DNA from 3 places in the Serratia sp. NA_13 genome. Region 1 is predicted to be linked to each of the others. Evidence: predicted binding sites of a transcription regulator. Region 1 holds the regulator's gene; each other region holds the start of a gene.
What was found. Region 1 encodes PhoB, which activates phosphate uptake and scavenging genes when phosphate is short. Its sites were predicted from a motif close to CTGTCATAAAACTGNCNNAT; they were not measured.
Positions count from the first base shown of each region.

Region 1 (6,296 bases):
GCCTGCTTATGCTGTTCGAAAACCCGTTCGGAAAGCTGGCCGTAGATCTCGGTGCCGGTCAGCTCTTCCAGCAGTTCGGCGCGGTCATTGGCATCGGCATTGAGGAAGGCGGCGAACTGCCCCTGGGATAACATCATCGATTTGGTGAAGCGGCCGAAGTCTAACCCGGTGATTGCGGCGGTCATATCCAGCTTGTCGCGTACCTTGTCCGCCAGGATTTTTCCGTCTTCACGCAGCGCCAGCTCCACTTTCGGTGCCTGCAGGTTACCGTCTGGGGCATTTTTGGCACGGCGCTGGCTCCAGAAGGCGCGGTAGCCGACCCCTTTGACTTCAAATTCGACCTCAGCCAGCGATTCGGCGGTGTGGCGCGTCATCAGCTCGTTCTGACTCGGCGTGACGTTTAGCCGCGGCGTCTGGTGATACAGCGCCAGGCAGATAGCATCCAGCAGGGTGGTTTTTCCTGCGCCGGTGGGTCCGGTGATGGCGAATAACCCATTGCTGGCAAAGGGTTCGGCAGTAAAGTCGATTTTCCATTCGCCCTGCAGGGAATTGAGGTTTTTTAACCTCAGGCTGAGGATTTTCATTGGCTCGGCTCCTGGTCGTTGTGCCGCACGGACTCGACCACCTGCTGGAACATTTGGCTCATTCGTTGCCGACGTTGTTCGGCCATTTCAGGCTCCTGCGCCAGCCGCCGCTCGAACACCTCGTTGACGCTCAGTTCGTTGAGCGTTTCCTTGTCCTGCTGTTCAATGGCCTGACGTCGCTGTTCTTTGCTGCGGCGCAACAGCACCACTTCTACCGGCAGTTGATCGGCCAGTAACTGGATGCGGCGCTGAATGTCGCTAAGGTAGTCCTGTGTTGCCACTTCAATGTCCAGCCACACCGGGAATTCGCCTTGATAATCGGCGAACTGCTGCAATTGTTGCTCGATCTGTGCCAAATCACCTTTGATAAGCTGCATCGGTTGGAAGCTGGGGATCTCCAGCGCAGTGATCTGTTGCAGAGCGTCCGCGCTGAAATCCACCATAAATACGCTTTTGGCTTTGCCCAATTCGTCAAAACTGAGAGGGATCGGCGAGCCGCTGTAGCGAATATGCTCGGATTTAGCGACGTTCTGCGCGCGGTGAATATGACCCAGTGCGATGTAGTCAGCCGGCGGAAAGGCCTGCGCGGGGAAGGCGTCCAGCGTGCCAATGTAGATATCGCGTACCGAATCGGAGGTGGTGACGCCCACGGTGGTCAGATGGCCGGTGGCAATAATCGGCAGTGGCAAGCCCAGTGAATCACGACGTGTACAGGCCGCCTGATACAGCTTTTGATAATGGTCGGCGATAGCCTCTTGCAGCGCCTGCTGTTTTTGCACTCCGGACTCGCCGGCGCGGCTGGAGAGCAGATCGCGTGGGCGCAGGAAAGGGATGGCACACAGCACCGCACCCGGCTGACCGTCGCGCTGATTCAACACCAGAATTTGTTGTTCGGTTTCGCTCTGCGCGTTGGCAATCACGGTGGTATTCAGGCAGGAAAGCAATTCACGCGACTCATTCAAGGTTGCCACGGAGTCGTGGTTGCCGCCCAGCACCACCAACTGGCAACCGGTGCGCTGCAGTTCCACCACGAAACGGTTATACAGCTCGCGGGCATAACTTGGCGGCGAACCAGTATCGAACAGGTCCCCGGCGACGATCAGCGCATCCACCTGCTGTTGCTCGATTTGCTCAATCAGCCAGCGCAGAAAAGCCTGATGTTCGGCGGCGCGGCTTTTGGTGAAAAAAAACTGGCCAAGATGCCAGTCAGAGGTGTGGATCAGGCGCATGACACTCCCGGGGCGATAGGGTAATGGCGGGGATTATAAAGGGAATATGATGTTTCTGCGTGATTAGAAATAATCGCTATGCTTACTGCCTGTAACAGGCAGGTTTTTTCAAGGCTATTTATTTCATAAATCTGTCACAAAACTGACGCATAATGGCGCCCGCAATCAACTGTGATCGCTAACACATTGGCAGGATTGACGATGGCAAGACGCATACTGGTGGTGGAAGACGAAGCGCCGATCCGTGAGATGGTGTGCTTTGTGTTGGAACAGAATGGTTACCAACCGTTGGAAGCTGAGGATTATGACAGCGCAGTGACGCGCCTGTCTGAGCCGTTCCCTGATTTAGTGTTGCTCGACTGGATGTTACCCGGAGGTTCCGGCATTCAGTTTATTAAACATATGAAGCGTGAAGCTATGACCCGCGATATTCCGGTGATGATGCTGACCGCTCGCGGTGAAGAAGAAGACCGTGTCCGTGGCCTGGAAGTTGGGGCGGATGATTACATCACTAAACCTTTCTCGCCGAAGGAGCTGGTGGCGCGCATCAAGGCGGTAATGCGCCGCATTTCACCGATGGCGGTGGAAGAAGTGATTGAAATGCAAGGGCTGAGCCTGGATCCTTCCTCACACCGGGTGATGGCCAACGAGCAGGCGCTGGATATGGGGCCGACCGAGTTCAAATTGCTGCACTTCTTTATGACTCATCCAGAGCGTGTTTATAGCCGCGAACAGTTGCTTAATCACGTCTGGGGCACTAACGTTTATGTGGAAGACCGCACCGTTGACGTGCATATCCGTCGGCTCCGTAAGGCGTTAGAGACCAGTGGTCATGACAAAATGGTTCAAACCGTTCGGGGCACCGGCTACCGATTCTCAACGCGTTATTGATCGCGACGCGCTGGAGAATATGCCGTGCTAGAACGTCTATCCTGGAAGAGGCTGGCCCTGGAGCTGGCCCTTTTCTGCTTGCCTGCCTTACTGCTGGGGCTGATTTTCGGTTATCTGCCTTGGTTGCTACTGGCCGCCGTGCTGGCGGCGCTGGCATGGAATTTCTACAACCAACTCAAACTTTCCCACTGGCTGTGGGTTGACCGCAGCATGACGCCGCCACCCGGGCGCTGGAGCTGGGAACCGCTGTTTTACGGCCTGTATCAGATGCAGCAGCGTAATCGCCGTCGGCGGCGTGAGCTGGCGCTGTTGATCAAACGCTTCCGCAGCGGCGCGGAATCGCTGCCCGATGCGGTAGTGATGACCACCGTCGAAGGCAATATCTTCTGGTGTAACGGTTTGGCGCAGCACCTGCTGGGCTTCCGCTGGCCGGAAGACAATGGTCAGCACATCCTTAACCTGCTGCGTTATCCGGAGTTCAGTCATTATCTGCAACAGCAGGAGTTTTCCCGTCCGTTGACGTTGCAGTTGAACAATGAGCACTACGTCGAATTCCGCGTGATGCCTTATTCCGAAGGGCAATTACTGATGGTAGCGCGTGATGTCACCCAAATGCGCCAGCTGGAAGGCGCGCGACGTAACTTCTTCGCCAACGTCAGCCACGAGCTGCGTACCCCGCTCACGGTGTTGCAGGGCTATCTGGAGATGATGAGCGACGAAGAGTTGGATGGCTCGCTGCGCGGCAAAGCGCTGGGCACCATGCAAGAGCAGACCCGGCGTATGGATGGGCTGGTCAAACAGCTGCTGACGCTATCGCGCATTGAGGCGGCACCTAACGTCGATATGAACGAACGGGTAGATATCCCGCTGATGTTGCGGGTGTTGCAACGCGAAGCGCAGTCGCTGAGCAGCGGCAACCATGAGATTAGCTTCCGGGTGAACGAACAGCTCAAGGTGTTCGGCAACGATGACCAACTGCGCAGCGCGGTATCAAACCTGGTGTACAATGCCGTCAATCACACGCCAAAGGGCACCAATATTGAGGTGAGCTGGCAACAGACGCCAAACGGTGCGCAGTTCCAGGTCAGTGATAATGGGCCGGGCATCGCCGCCGAGCATATTCCGCGCCTGACCGAACGTTTCTATCGTGTCGACAAAGCCCGTTCACGCCAGACTGGCGGCAGTGGGTTGGGGCTGGCGATCGTCAAGCATGCGCTCAGCCACCATGACGCGCGGCTGGAGATCCTCAGTGAGCAGGGCATTGGCACCCGATTCATCTTTACCTTGCCTAACCGGTTGATTGTTCCCGCAGCTTTGTCAGAGAATGCGGTGAAAAATTAACGCGCGAGAGGCTGGTATGATCCGAATGATCCGAGGGCTGTTGCTTTGCCTGGCGCTGCTGGCGAGCCGTGGCGCGTTAGCGCAGCCGGATGGTATGCTGTCCGGCAACCTGTCGAGCGTCGGCTCCGATACGCTGGCGAACCTGATGGCGCTATGGGCACAAGACTTCAGCCAGCATTATCCCAACGTTAATTTGCAGATCCAGGCCGCAGGCTCTTCAACTGCGCCGACCGCTTTGGCTGCGGGGGCCGCGCAATTGGGGCCGATGAGTCGGCCGATGAAGGCGGCGGAAGTGTCGGCATTCGAACACCGCTATGGCTATGCGCCGCTGGCAGTGCCGGTCGCCGTCGATGCGCTGGTGGTGTTGGTCCATCAGGACAACCCGCTACGCGGTCTTAATTTGCAGCAGCTTGACCGAATTTTCTCCGCTACCCTGCGCTGTGGTGAAAACCAGCCGGTGACGCGTTGGGGGGAATTGGGGCTGAAAGGCGATTGGCAGCAGCGTGCGCTGCAACGCTTTGGGCGTAATTCGGCATCCGGCACCTATGGCTATTTCAAACTGCGTGCGCTGTGTGGCGGAGACTTTATGCCACGGGTCAATGAACTGCCCGGTTCTGCCTCGGTGGTGCAGGCGGTGGCCGGTTCGCTGAACAGTATCGGTTACGCCAGCATTGGCTTTCGCGCCAGCGGTGTGCGGCTGTTGCCGCTGGCCGAGTCCGGCGAGAATTATGTTGTCCCCAACGACGTCAACGTGCGCAACGGTAGCTATCCATTGTCGCGCTACCTGTATATTTACATTAACAAAGCGCCCAACCAGCCGTTGGAGCCGCTGACCGCCGCATTTCTCGATCGCGTGCTTTCCGACACCGGGCAAAACCTGGTGAACCATGACGGCTATCTGCCGCTGCCTGCTGCTACTTTGCAGAAAACCCGTCAGGCGTTAGGTCTGCAATAAATTTCCCTCGGGGCGTTGATTTGCCCTCAACATGAATTTCTCATCGCTACCGATGAAAATTCTTCTATTACTGCCCGGCAGTCGCTATGACAGGATACCTTCTATCCATTTAGAAGTCTGGATGTCCATAATGGCCTGGCGTAATAATTCAAACTGTCAATTACTGTGGTAAAGGCCCGATCTTTTACCTGCTTACCGGGAGTCATAATATGTGCGATTGCAACCACGCTTTCACGCTGACGTTGTCGGCAGTCTGTTGCGCCCCGCAGCGCTGAAAACTGCTCGTCAACAGTTTCAACGAGGCGAAATTGACGCTCCTGAACAGGTGAAACAGCGTCTTGAGGAGGCCGCGCAGTTTGTCGACCATAGCCAACTTTGCCTCAGCACCCAGTGCGGTTTTGCCTCGACCGAAGAGGGCAACAGCCTGAGTGAATCACAGCAGTGGAATAAACTGCAAAGCGTGGTGAATATCGTCCGGCAGGTTTGGTAGTAGCGAAAAATTCGTTCAGACCGCGCGAAAACTGGCTGTTTATTGGCGTTTTCGCGCGGTGGTTAACCATAGGATTCACGTTTTGTGAATGCGTTGCTCAAAAATGATACAAATCATGTATTGTATATTTATTGATAGCCACTATGATCGACTGGTGTGGGAAGATTATCTGGTCTATAACTCTGCTTTTTGTCATGCGTCTTGCCTTACAACGCTATAAACGTTTAACTTAGCCCTCGTTGTCGGACTAAACCTCCATTTATAACTCCTAAAACTCTGCCCATCATCATGAGTGGTCACTTTCGAATAAGGACAAAACGGCGGACGTTATGCGTTTTCTGCTCTTATTGGTCTCGCGATGAAATGGCAAGCCGGCAACCGGGTGGTGCATCACGCTACCACCTATTGGGCACTTTTTTTCATTTGAACAGGCAACACGACATCATATGAGTCATCGTTTAACGTCAAAAGATATTATCGCATTGGGTTTTATGACCTTTGCCTTATTCGTCGGCGCCGGGAACATCATTTTCCCGCCGATGGTCGGTTTACAGTCCGGTGAGCACGTCTGGACTGCAGCTATCGGCTTCCTGATCACTGCGGTCGGTCTACCGGTGATGACGGTGATCGCGCTGGCTCGTGTCGGTGGCGGCATTGACGCCCTGAGTACGCCAATTGGACGTCGCGCCGGTCTGCTGCTGGCGACCGTCTGCTATCTGGCCGTCGGCCCGCTATTCGCTACCCCGCGTACCGCGACCGTCTCCTTTGAAGTGGGTATTGCACCGCTGACCGGTGATGGCGCCATG
Region 1 is NZ_JBQZFV010000002.1:131,124-137,419, forward strand. It holds gene sbcC (exonuclease subunit SbcC) at 1-584, opposite strand, end outside; gene sbcD (exonuclease subunit SbcD) at 581-1,813, opposite strand; gene phoB (phosphate response regulator transcription factor PhoB) at 2,015-2,704, shown strand; gene phoR (phosphate regulon sensor histidine kinase PhoR) at 2,729-4,045, shown strand; gene ACUTSU_RS04155 (PstS family phosphate ABC transporter substrate-binding protein) at 4,062-5,000, shown strand; partial or broken gene ACUTSU_RS04160 (5-methyltetrahydropteroyltriglutamate--homocysteine S-methyltransferase) at 5,302-5,490, shown strand; gene brnQ (branched-chain amino acid transport system II carrier protein) at 5,937-6,296, shown strand, end outside.

Region 2 (6,296 bases), on a different contig from region 1:
CCATGGAAGGCCATTACGAAATGGTTGATCATCAGGGCCAGCCGTTCCAGACCGCTATTCCGGTGTTCCGCTTAGCTATCCCAACGCTGATTCACTAATTATGTCGACATATCTTATCGGTGATGTTCATGGCTGTTTTGATGAACTGAAATCGCTGTTGGCCCAGGTGGCTTTCGATCCCCAGAATGACCAGCTGTGGCTGACCGGCGATTTGGTCGCCCGCGGCCCCGGTTCACTGGATGTCTTGCGATACGTGCGTTCACTCGGCCCTGCGGTACGCATGGTGTTGGGCAACCACGACCTGCACCTGCTGGCAGTTTACGCCGGCATCAGCCGCAACAAACCCAAAGATCGCATCACGCCGCTGCTGGAAGCGCCGGACGCCGACGAGTTGATCAACTGGCTGCGCCGCCAACCGGTGCTGCAGGTGGATGATGAGCAAAAACTGGTGATGGCCCACGCCGGCATCACCCCGCAGTGGGACATCGACACCGCGAAAATGTGCGCGCGCGAAGTGGAAGCGGTACTGAGCAGCGACAGCTACCCACTGTTCCTCGATGCCATGTACGGCGATATGCCGAACAACTGGAGCCCGGAACTGAGTGGGCTGGCGCGCTTGCGTTTCAGCACCAATGCCCTGACGCGCATGCGTTACTGCTTCCCGAATGGCCAGCTCGACATGATCTGCAAAGATGCGCCAGGCACCGCACCTGCGCCGCTCAAACCCTGGTTTGAATTGCCACGATTGGTCGATGCCGATTACACCATTATCTTTGGTCACTGGGCATCACTGGAAGGCAGAGGCACACCGGCAGGTGTTATTGGCCTCGATACCGGTTGTTGCTGGGGGGGCGACCTGACCATGCTACGCTGGGAAGACCGACAGTACTTTACCCAACCGGCCAATCGCCGAAATCTGCTGGACGGCGTGCACCAGCAGGCTGCGTTATAATCAAGCCGGGGCGGTCAATGCCGCCCCGCTGTTTTCTGGTTAAGCCCCGATCACCCCACCGTCTTCACGCGTAATCATCAATACTGACGAACGCGGACGAGGACTATTATTCGGGAAATGCGAATCTCCTTCCTCCCCCGGATGCTGAACGTTGACGAACATCGTCTTATAATCCGGCGTGAAGGTAATCCCGGTCAGCTCGCACGACTTTGGCCCAACCATAAAGCGGCGGATCTCGCCACTGAGGGGATCGCCCACCAGCATCTGGTTGTTCCCCTGCCCGGCATAGTCGCCCTTGTTACTGTATTTACCGTCAGTGAGGATCCACAGGCGACCGGCCTTATCAAAACCCAACCCGTCCGGACTGTTAAAGGTATTGTCTGCCGTGATATTTGGCGTACCGCGGTTCACCCCTTCCGGGTGCGCAATCGGGTTGCCGCACAGCGCATAAATATCCCAGGTGAATGACGCCGCCGTAGCATCGCCACCCTCATCCCAACGGATAATCTGACCATAGACATTGTTCGGACGTGGGTTAGCCGCGTTCAATGGCATACCTTCTTCACCGCGCTTGCTGTTGTTGGTCAGTGTGCAGTAGGCACGACCATCATGCGGGTTGACTGCAATCCATTCCGGACGGTCCATTTTGGTGGCCCCCACCTGCGCCGCAGCCTTGCGGGCGAAGATCAGCACTTCGGCCTCATCACGGAAACCGTTTTCCGGCGTCAGGCCATTTTTGCCGAACTCCAGGGCAATCCAGCGCCCGGTACCTTTCAACGGCGTGCCGGCAGCATCACCATCAAACTGCGCCACATACAGCGTGCCTTCGTCCAGCAGACTACGGTTATTGGCCGGGTTAGCCACATCGACCACGCCTTTGGAAACGTATTTATAAATGTGCTCACCGCGCTCATCGTCGCCCATGTAAACCACCAGGCGGCCATCCTTGGCAACGCTTACCGCGGCATTTTCGTGTTTGAAACGGCCCAGCGCCGTGTGTTTGATTGGCGTCGAAGTCGGATTCATTGGGTCAATTTCGACAATCCAACCGTGGCGGTTAAATTCATTCGGGTTCTTCGCCACGTCAAAACGCTCGTCGTAATCCGGCCAGTTGCGCTCCGGTTCACTAACTTTTAGCGTATAGCGCTTTTGCTCCGCCGTGGTCTTATAGTCGGCCTGATGGGTGCCAAAATAGGTATCGAAGTTCTCTTCACAGGTCAGGTAAGTGCCCCAGGGCGTTTTACCGTTGGCACAGTTGCCGAAGGTGCCCAGTACCTTGCGCCCGGTCGGGTCAGCTGCCGTTTGCAGCAAGGCATGACCGGCGGCTGGGCCACTGAACTGCATCTCGGTGTTGGCCGTAATACGGCGGTTATAGCGCGACGGGCGCTCTACTTCCCATCGCTGGCTGTCACCGGCGCGCTTTACTGCCACGATAGAAACACCGTGCGCAGCCTGAGATTTACGCACATCTTCCAGACTGGTGGCTTTGCTGCCGCCATGGGCAAACAGATACTGCTCGTTAACATATTCATTGTTGATGGCCATCACGCCGTGATTATCATCAATCGGGAAGAAGCTCATGCCATCGTTGTTGTCGCCGAACTGCTTTTCCTGGTCGGCGGCACTGTTGTTACCCTGCGGGTCAAAAGCGGCTGCGCCCTCCACCAGCGGCTCGCCCCAGGAGATCAGCACCTCGGCACGGTAACCCGGTGCAATCACCACCTCATCGGCCGTTGAGGCCGCAATGCCTTTGAAACCCAGCAGCTTGTTCGGCGGTAAATCCTCGGCCAGTGCTTCGGCGGAAACCGTCCAGATGCCGCCGCCGAGGAAACCGGCCAGGCCTACGGCTCCGGCACTGCCCAGCAGCAGTTTACGACGGGTGGGATCGGTCAGGCGGTCGGCATCTAATTGCTCAATTTTGCTCGTCATTGCTTTGCTTCCTTTTTTAAATGGCGCCGCAGTCAAGATTCACCAGAGTTGCCAGGCGCTCAGAGTTGGGCTTCATACTAATCAGGAAGTGTGACAAAAATGTTACAAGAAGAAGTCAGCGGAGGTTTGCCGCAGAAACGACAAAGGGCGCAATCTCTTGCGCCCTCAGTAAGATACAACTAACACCCGGTAATCAGCGGTGCTCTAAAATCTCGAAGCAATAGCTGTGAGAATTCACTTCGTCAGCATCGTGGAATTCGCTAAACGAAGTTTCCCATTCATCCGGCTCATAGTCAGGGAAATGGGCGTCGCCACCGACTTCGGCATCGATATGCGTCAGATACATGCGATTAGCGCGCGCCAGGAATTGGCTGTAGATACGCCCACCGCCGATCACCATCACTTCTTCCACATCCCCGGCAGCGGCCAGCGCTTCGTCGATAGACATTACCCAGGTCACCCCGGCATCGGTGCCGGCGCGGCTGCTTAAAACGATGTTATGGCGGCCCGGCAATGGACGACCAATCGACTCGAAAGTTTTACGGCCCATAATCACCGGTTTATTCAGCGAGTTACGTTTAAACCACGCTAGGTCCGCCGGCAGGTGCCACGGCATAGCGTTTTCCATGCCAATAACGCGATCCGCCGCCAAGGCAGCGATCAGGCTGATAATCATTGTTAAACCCTGTGTAGGCAGCAAAATTGCTGACACTATACGTAAAGCCCTAACTGCCGTCGATAGGCTAATCAAGCAATATGAATATATAAGATAGCTCTTATCAGTATATCTAATGTTCAATTCAATCGACGGGTCACGCTTAAACGCCAGGGCGTTTTCGGTACAGCCACAGCCCAGGTAACGACAGCCCGATCGATAATGCGCCGACGATAAAACAGGCCTTGAGGAAGTTGCTCATCAGGGTGGCCATCAGCGCCTCGCTATAACCCAGATGCGAAATTTCCACCACCGAGATCATCGCGGTATAGGCCGAGATCCCCGGGAACATCGGGATCACCGCCGCCACGGTAAACACCTTCGGGTGTGCCAGCAGCCAGCGTGACCAGTAAATGCCGATCATGCCGATTAAAATCGCCGCCAAAAACGTGGCCCATTCGATGTTCATTCCTGCGTGCATCAGCAGCATGCGTGAACCGTGACCTACTGCGCCAAGCAGCGCACAATAGCGCAGCGCGCGCACCGGGACGTTGAATACCATGGCAAAACCCAGTGCCGGTACCGCCGCCAGCAGCATGTCCTGCAGCAAAACCCAAAGCAGATTCATGACCACCCCCGCAGATCCCACAGCGACATTGCCATCACCACGCCAATGCAGGTCGCCAACGTCAACAGGCTGGCCATCGCCCAACGCGCCAGTCCGGTATTGATGTGGCCTTTGAACATGTCCGCAACCGCGTTAATCAGCGGGAACCCCGGCACCAGCAGCAACACGCTGGCAGCCATCGCCACCGTAGAGGTTTGGCTGAACACCGGCAGCCGTAGCAACAGACCGGAAACCGAGGTCGCGACAAACGCCGTCAGGCAAAAATTGATCAGCGGATTCATGTGACGGGCGGTCAGCATTTGGCGCACCGACATGGCCAGGCCGCTGGCGATAAAGGTCACGGCAAAGGCTTTTTGATCGCCACCGTTGAGCATGCTGAAGCAACCGCAAGACAGTGCCACCATCAACACCACCAGCCAGCGCGGATAGCGTAACGGACGGATTTTCTGCAGGCGACGGGCCACGTCGTGTGCGTCCGCCAGCCGGTGTTCCGCCAAAATAACGATATGCTGCACCTCGGTCACCATCTGCATATTGATGCCGCGGTCGACGTTCTTGCGCGTCGTGGTCAGGCATTCACCGTGACTGAGGGTGGTCAACACCACCGCGTTGGCCGATATCGAACTTTCCACGCTGTCCATGCCCAGCGCCAACCCCAGCCGGGTCGACAACTGTTCCACCACCATGCTTTCCGCCCCATGCTGTAACAACAGCAAGGCGCATTGAATACACAGGCGGGTGATTTCACGCTGTTGCTGTTGTTGTTGTTGCCGCTGCGGCGGCGGCAGGTCGGTGGTGGTCGACTGCTGCATGGGGGCCTCTGACTCATCAAAATAAAGTTCATCTTATTGCCAAACATTACCTCATTTGGTTGATGCGCATCAGGAGAAGCGGCGTTATTATCAGCGCAATTAGGCCTTTTGTGCAGAGAGTCAAATCATGCTTGAAACTTCGCTGTTCGTTGCCGGTATCGCCACCCTGGGGATGCTGTCGCCCGGCCCGGATTTTTTCATGGTAATCAAGAATGCCGCCCGCTATCCGCGGTTGGCTGCCATGATGACCGCTTTCGGCGTGATCTGCGGCGTCGCGACCCATATGTCCTATTGCGTTGCCGGGCTGGCGGTGGTGATCACCACCACACCATGGCTGTTCAACGTGCTGAAATACGCCGGTGCGGTCTATCTGGTCTGGATTGGCATTCAGGCGCTGTTGTCACGCGGTGGCGGCAAAATGAACGTCAGCAATTTACCGCAGCAGCAGGTGAGCCTGAAAAGTGCCTTTGTGCAGGGCTATCTGTGTAATCTGCTCAATCCGAAGGCCACGCTGTTCTTCCTGGCGGTATTCACTCAGGTATTGCAGATCGATTCTGGATTGGGTGAAAAGCTGTGGTACGCGGGGATTATCCTTGGTCTGTCTGTCCTGTGGTGGCCAGCGCTGGTGTTCCTGATCCAAAGTGGCCCGGTGCGTCGTGGGCTGGAAAAGACCCAGAAGATAGTGGATAAATTTTTGGGTGGGATGTTGATTGCCCTAGGCATCAAAGTCGCACTGAGCTGACTCTGCCTTGCGGGGCGCAGCATCTCGCTGCGCCCCTGGGTTTATCCCTTGGCTTCTACCACTTCATCCTCTGGAGCCTTGCCGTCAATACTGCCACGCCAACCGCTCTGCTGAACCCGGGCCAACCGATTCTGATCCTGCTCTATAGCCGTACTGAGCATCTCTTTGGTGCGCTGCAAACTGGCAATACGGAATTCGGTATCCTGGTAATTATCCACCGTCTCCTCGAGCATTTTCAGGTTGTAGCGCCGGAAGGTATCGGCTTTCTCACGCGCCTCATAGGCATCCAGCCCCAGCAATTCCAGCGTTTCACGGCCAACCCGTAACGAACTTTCAAAGGTTTCACGCTCCGGTTTTTCCACCCCTAATTGACGCAACTGATACCAGTGATCGACATCACGAGCTCGCGCCACCACCTTCAGGTGCGGGAATTGCCGCTTGGCCATTTCAGTCAATTGCAGACTGGCCTCGACATCGTCGATGGCGTTGATCAGTACCTTGGCATGCTGGGCGCCTGCGGCCTCAAGCAGATCGGCGCGGGTGGCATCACCATAAAACACCTTGGCATCGAATTTGCG
Region 2 is NZ_JBQZFV010000006.1:184,082-190,377, reverse strand. It holds gene apaG (Co2+/Mg2+ efflux protein ApaG) at 1-98, shown strand, start outside; gene apaH (bis(5'-nucleosyl)-tetraphosphatase (symmetrical) ApaH) at 101-952, shown strand; gene ACUTSU_RS11800 (PhoX family protein) at 992-2,881, opposite strand; gene folA (type 3 dihydrofolate reductase) at 3,075-3,557, opposite strand; gene ACUTSU_RS11790 (threonine/serine exporter) at 3,700-4,164, opposite strand; gene ACUTSU_RS11785 (threonine/serine exporter family protein) at 4,161-4,976, opposite strand; gene ACUTSU_RS11780 (LysE family translocator) at 5,104-5,718, shown strand; gene kefC (glutathione-regulated potassium-efflux system protein KefC) at 5,760-6,296, opposite strand, start outside.
Region 2: ACUTSU_RS11800 (PhoX family protein) is a predicted target of PhoB. The motif match lies at 2,970-2,989, and genes of this name have one in related genera.

Region 3 (6,296 bases), on a different contig from region 1:
CCAGTCTGCGCGATCCGCACGACTGTCGACATCCAGCCCAAATACCGGTTCACGTATACCGTCAAGATCCGCCACCAGCCCGTTATTGAAGAAACTACCGCTGGCCAGCACCACCTGCTGCGCCAGCAGCGGGATATCGGTATGGTTGCGGGTATAGAGGCCAGTGACTTGCCCGGCGTCAATATCTGCCCGCAGCACGCTGTCACCCGGCATAAAAACGCCGCCCAGCTGCTGCAGACGCGAACGCAGCGCCTGATGCAGGCGCATACCCAGAACCGAAGGCGGCAACGTCGGTAACAGCAGAATCGGTTTACCCAGCGCCGCCTGCAACGCGGCCAGTGCGCTATCATCTTCCAGCCCCAGACAGGCGGGCAGAAAAATCGCCTCGGCATCAGCGGCCAGCCGACGCATTTCTTCCGCCACCGGCGTCAGGTTTTCCGGCAGGTCCAGCACTCTGGCGATATTCACCGCCCGGAACTCACTGGGGTTGTTGCGCAGCCGATCCAGCGCCGGCAAGTGCATATAAGCGACTTCAGCCTTGATGCCCAAGGTTTGCGTCAGGGAACTGGCGGCCAACTGCGGCTGAAAATCCAAAAATCCTTCAATGCCGATCACTGCAATATTTTTCCACGGCAGTTCGCCGTCCAACGGCGTGACCGGAATAGCCTGTGGACTAAGCCAGGTAGCCCGGCGCGTACCCAGCGGAGTCACTCGCAGATGATTACGTTCACTGCTGCCCTGCAGGCTCAAACCACAACGTTGCAACAGCAGGGCCGCGTCATCCGACAGTCCGGCTACCCTTTCAGCGCCCATCAGCGAATAAGGATGCTGTGGTGCCTGTAGCGCAAGTGCCGGTAGCGCCATCAACGGTGATTCCACCGGGGTGCCATCGGGCAACTGCGCCAGCAGATCAAGCGATCCGGATGAAAAATAGAGTGCGCTTTGGCCAGAACTGACCACGGCGCAGCGCTTGCCCTGTTCCGCCAGCCTGATAGCGCAGGTCATGCCTGCCAGTCCGCCGCCAATCACCACTACGTCAAATCGCATCATCGGCCTCCTGATCCCCTCGGGCATCGAGCCCGCACAATCCTTGGTAAACCCAGCTGGTAAACTCACTTTCACGTAGCGCATCGCCCCAGGCGATCGGTCTCACCCCTTTCCAACGCTCGTTAAGGAAATGCGATAGCTGATCGATAGACTGCTGCGGGGTAGTGACGTTAAAACGCGTCAACAGCCCGGCGGCACGGCAGGCGCAGAGCTCCCCCTGGCAGGTGCCCATGCCGACACGGGTACGGCGGCGTAGATCGAGCAGGTTATTGACGGTGAGGGAGTTCACCGCATAACGCACTTCACCGGCGGTGACCGCTTCACATTCGCACACCAGGCTGTTATCCAGCCGATCGCCGGCCGGTACCTGACTGGCCCTGTCGCCGTGGCGATAAACCGCCGAGCCGCGAATGCTGGCAGGCAGGGAAACCACGCTGCGCACCGTTTCTTCCGCCGACTGACGGGAGCCGGGCAAGGCTTCCTGCGCGGTGGTACAGGGGCTATCCAACCTGAGCTTTTCACACACTTTATCGGTCGCCCACTGCGCCATCAGCCGGTAGGTCATCAACTTGCCGCCGGTAATGGTGATAAAGCCTTCCAGGCCGTCGCGGCTGGCATGATCGAGCAGCACGATGCCACGGCTGACGTTGCGGCCGCTGGGGTCGTCGTCACTGGCTACCAGTGGCCGCACACCGGCATAGGCTCGCAGAATACGCGTCTGCGCCAGCTCCGGCGCCAGCAGCGCCCCCTCGCGGATCAGAATGTCCACTTCCTGCGGCGTCACCAGCATGTTGTCGATCTGGTCATAATCAATATGGGTGGAGGTGGTGCCAATCACCGAGATGGTGTCGCCCGGCACCAAAATATCGGCGTCCGCCGGTTTGCGGCAGCGATTGATCACCATGTTGTTGATGCGATGGCCGAGGATCAACAGCGCGCCCTTGGCCGGGAACATACGAATGCGCAGATCGGCATATTCCGCAATCTGCTGGCCCCAGATGCCCGCGGCATTGACGACCACTTCGGCATGAATATCGTAGCGCTGCGCAGATTGATGGTCGAAAACACGCACTCCGGTTACACGATCGCCAGCGCGAAGTAAACCGACCACCTGATGATAGGTGAGGATCTGCGCACCGTGCTCTCGGGCATCGAGCATATTGGCGGTTGTGAGACGGAAGGGATCGACAGTGCCGTCCGGCACGCGAACCGCGCCGATCAGCGCCGGATTGGCCGCTGGCTCCAGACGCAGCGCCAACTGTGGGTCAATCGCTTCGGCGTTGATACCGGCACTGTGGCAGGAGGCAATAAACTGTTGTTGGTAGGCCAGAGAATCCTGCGGCAGCGTAATAAACAGCCCATCGCTACGCTCGATGCAATGGTACGCAATGCGCTTGAGGATTTGGTTTTCTTCTATGCATTCACGCGCCGACTCGCCGTCGGTCACCGCATAGCGTGCTCCACTGTGCAGCAGCCCGTGGTTGCGCCCAGTGGCACCGGTAGCGATATCGTGACGCTCCAGCAGTATACAACGCAGGCCTCGGCGCGCGCAGTCACGAGCAATGCCCGCACCGGTCGCACCACCGCCAATGATGATCACATCCGTTTCGTTATCCGATGAATGGCTGCTCATGAGACTCTCTCAGAATCTGTAGTTATTCACCTATTGAGCCACATTCATTGGGGGCTTTGTTTGATAAGGAACAATAACGAACTCAAAACGAAAACCAAATGTCCACAAAAAACCATGAATGTGATCATAATCACGATTTTTAGGCGTTTTTCTATTTCATAACGTTAACGAATCGCTCAAAATCCGCCGGTGTTTCATAAAAGTGTAACAAATGCGCCATTCATCACAGCGACACCAGGCTGATTTGACTAGGATGACGCTCGTTATGGAACAAAAAAACACCACATTCGATATCCGCTCAATCATCAAATGAACGTAAAAGATCATATTGATGTGATAACTAGATAAAGCCATCGGAGGCGCTCATGTTGAGTATTTTTAAGCCGGCAGCACACATTTCCCGTGTGCCGGTCGACAAAGTCGACCCGCTGTACCGTAAATTGCGCTGGCAAATTTTTATGGGGATTTTCTTCGGTTATGCCGCCTACTACCTGGTGCGCAAGAACTTCACCCTGGCCATGCCTTACCTGATCGACCAGGGCTTCAGCCGCGGCGACCTCGGTTTCGCCCTGTCCGGTATTTCCATCGCCTACGGTTTTTCCAAATTCATCATGGGGTCGGTTTCTGACCGCTCCAACCCACGCGTGTTCCTGCCCGCCGGCCTGATCCTGGCTGCTGCGGTGATGCTGTTCATGGGCTTCGTGCCATGGGCGACTTCGAGCATCGCGGTCATGTTCGTTCTGCTGTTCCTGTGCGGTTGGTTCCAGGGGATGGGCTGGCCGCCATGTGGTCGTACCATGGTGCACTGGTGGTCGCAGAAAGAGCGCGGCAGCATCGTTTCGGTCTGGAACTGCGCCCATAACGTGGGTGGCGGTTTGCCGCCACTGCTGTTCCTGCTGGGCATGGCCTGGTTCAACGACTGGCATGCAGCGCTGTATATGCCGGCCTTCGGCGCCATCCTGGTTGCTCTGATCGCCTTCGCCCTGATGCGTGATACCCCGCAATCCTGTGGCCTGCCGCCGATCGAAGAATACAAAAACGATTACCCGGACGACTACAGCGAGAAAGCGGAAGAAGAGCTGACGGCCAAGCAGATCTTCATGCAGTACATCCTGCCGAACAAACTGCTGTGGTACATCGCCGTAGCCAACGTGTTCGTTTATCTGCTGCGTTACGGCATTCTGGACTGGTCACCGACCTACCTGAAAGAAGTGAAACACTTCGCGCTGGACAAGTCTTCATGGGCTTACTTCCTGTACGAGTATGCCGGTATTCCGGGCACCCTACTGTGCGGCTGGATGTCGGACAAGGTGTTCAAGGGTAACCGTGGTGCCACCGGTGTGTTCTTCATGACGCTGGTGACCATTGCCACCGTCGTTTACTGGCTGAACCCGGTCGGTAATCCTGGCATCGATATGGCCTGTATGATCACCATCGGTTTCCTGATTTACGGCCCGGTGATGCTGATCGGTCTGCACGCACTGGAACTGGCGCCGAAGAAAGCCGCCGGCACCGCCGCAGGCTTCACCGGTCTGTTCGGTTACCTGGGCGGCTCTGTTGCAGCCAGCGCCATCGTCGGCTACACCGTTGACTACTTCGGTTGGGACGGCGGTTTTATGGTGATGATTGGCGGTAGCATCGGTGCGGTTGTGCTGTTGTTGCTGACCATGCTGAGCGAGAAAAAACACCACGCGGAAATCGCTGCCAACAAACGCGGTTAAGCGTCATACAACTTTCGCATTATTTAAAGGCCGCGCTGCGGCCTTTTTATTACCTGGCACCTACAACATGGAGAACAACAATATGCGGACTCAAGTCAAAGCCCTGCTGACAGGGATTATCCTGGCCACCTCAATGGTCAGCGCTGCACAGGCTGCCGACAAGGTGGTGATCGCCCACCGTGGCGCCAGCGGCTATCTGCCGGAACACACGCTGCCGGCGAAGGCTATGGCCTACGCGCAGGGTGCAGACTTCCTCGAGCAGGATCTGGTGATGACCAAGGACAACGAGCTGGTGGTGTTGCATGACCACTATCTCGATCGCGTCACCGACGTAGCCGAACGTTTCCCGGACCGCGCACGCAAAGACGGCCGCTATTACGCCATCGACTTTACCTTGCCGGAAATCAAATCGCTGAAGTTCACCGAAGGCTTCGAGATTGAAAACGGTAAAAAAGTGCAGGGTTACCCTGGCCGCTTCCCGATGGGTAAATCCGATTTCCGCGTCCATACCTTCCAGGAAGAGATCGAGTTTGTGCAGGGTCTGAACCATTCAACCGGCAAGAACATCGGTATTTACCCGGAAATCAAAGCGCCATGGTTCCACAAGCAGGAAGGCAAGGATATTTCCAGCAAGGTGCTGGCGGTGCTGAAGCAGTACGGTTATACCGGCAAGGGTGACAACGTTTATCTGCAATGCTTCGACGCCAACGAGTTGAAGCGGATTAAAACCGAGCTAGAGCCGAAGATGGGCATGGATCTGAAGCTGGTCCAACTGATTGCCTATAACAAATGGCAGGAAACCTATGAGCAGAAGGCCGATGGCAAATGGGTGGAATATGACTATGACTGGATGTTCAAGCCGGGTGCGATGAAACAAATCGCCCAGTATGCCGATGGCATTGGGCCGGACTACCACATGCTGGTGGTGGCTGAGAAATCCAAACCGGGCAAGGTGGTACTGACCGATATGGTGAAAGAAGCCCATGCCAACAAGCTGGCGGTGCATCCCTTCACCATCCGTGCAGACGCACTGCCGGACTACGTTACCGACGTAAATCAGCTGTATGACGTGATTTACAATCAGGCAGGCGTTGACGGCGTGTTCACCGATTTCCCTGACAAGGGCGTGCAATTCCTGCAAAAGCAGAACCAGCACAAGTAATACCGTTCGGGGCGCCGCAAGGCGCCCTGTTCATATCAACCCAGGAACATCTTGCGCAGATAATGCGGCACCGCGTCATCGACATTGGAGCCAATCACTTCCAGCTCCGGCAGCTTGTCTTTCAGGCGCTGATGCGCGTCGCGCATGATGCAACCCTTGCCAGCCATCGACAGCATTTCCAGGTCATTCATGCCGTCGCCGAAGGCAATGCTCTCTTTCAGCGTATAGCCGATGATCTTGGCTACTTCTTCCAGCGCATGGCCTTTTGACACACCACCGGCCATCACTTCCAGACAAGTTGGGAACGAGAAACTGACGTTAACCCGATCTCCCCAACGCGCATTGATGGCATCTTCCAGCGGCAACAGCTTTTCATGATCGTCACAGGTGAAGTACACCTTGCACACGCCGTCGGTTTCCAACAGGCCCGGTTCGAACAACTGGTACTGGAAAATCGATTCCTGGAAAAACTCTTTCTGTTCAGGGCTTTCGCGGTTGATGTACCAGTCGTCGTTGCGGTAGACGTTGGTGGTGATGTCCGGATCGTTATGCAGCATACCGTAGAGATCGCGGGCAATGTCTTCGGCCAGGTTGTGGCTGAAAATCAACTCACCGTCAGTGTTATGCACGCGAGCGCCGTTGGAGGTGATCATAAAGGCGCTGATCTCGAGGTTATCGCGGATCTGCGCAACGTCGATGTGATGACGGCCGGTAGCAAAGACAAAATGTACGC
Region 3 is NZ_JBQZFV010000011.1:60,492-66,787, forward strand. It holds gene glpB (glycerol-3-phosphate dehydrogenase subunit GlpB) at 1-1,047, opposite strand, end outside; gene glpA (anaerobic glycerol-3-phosphate dehydrogenase subunit A) at 1,037-2,680, opposite strand; gene glpT (glycerol-3-phosphate transporter) at 3,046-4,401, shown strand; gene glpQ (glycerophosphodiester phosphodiesterase) at 4,484-5,563, shown strand; gene yigL (sugar/pyridoxal phosphate phosphatase YigL) at 5,599-6,296, opposite strand, start outside.
Region 3: glpT (glycerol-3-phosphate transporter) is a predicted target of PhoB. The motif match lies at 2,872-2,891, and genes of this name have one in related genera.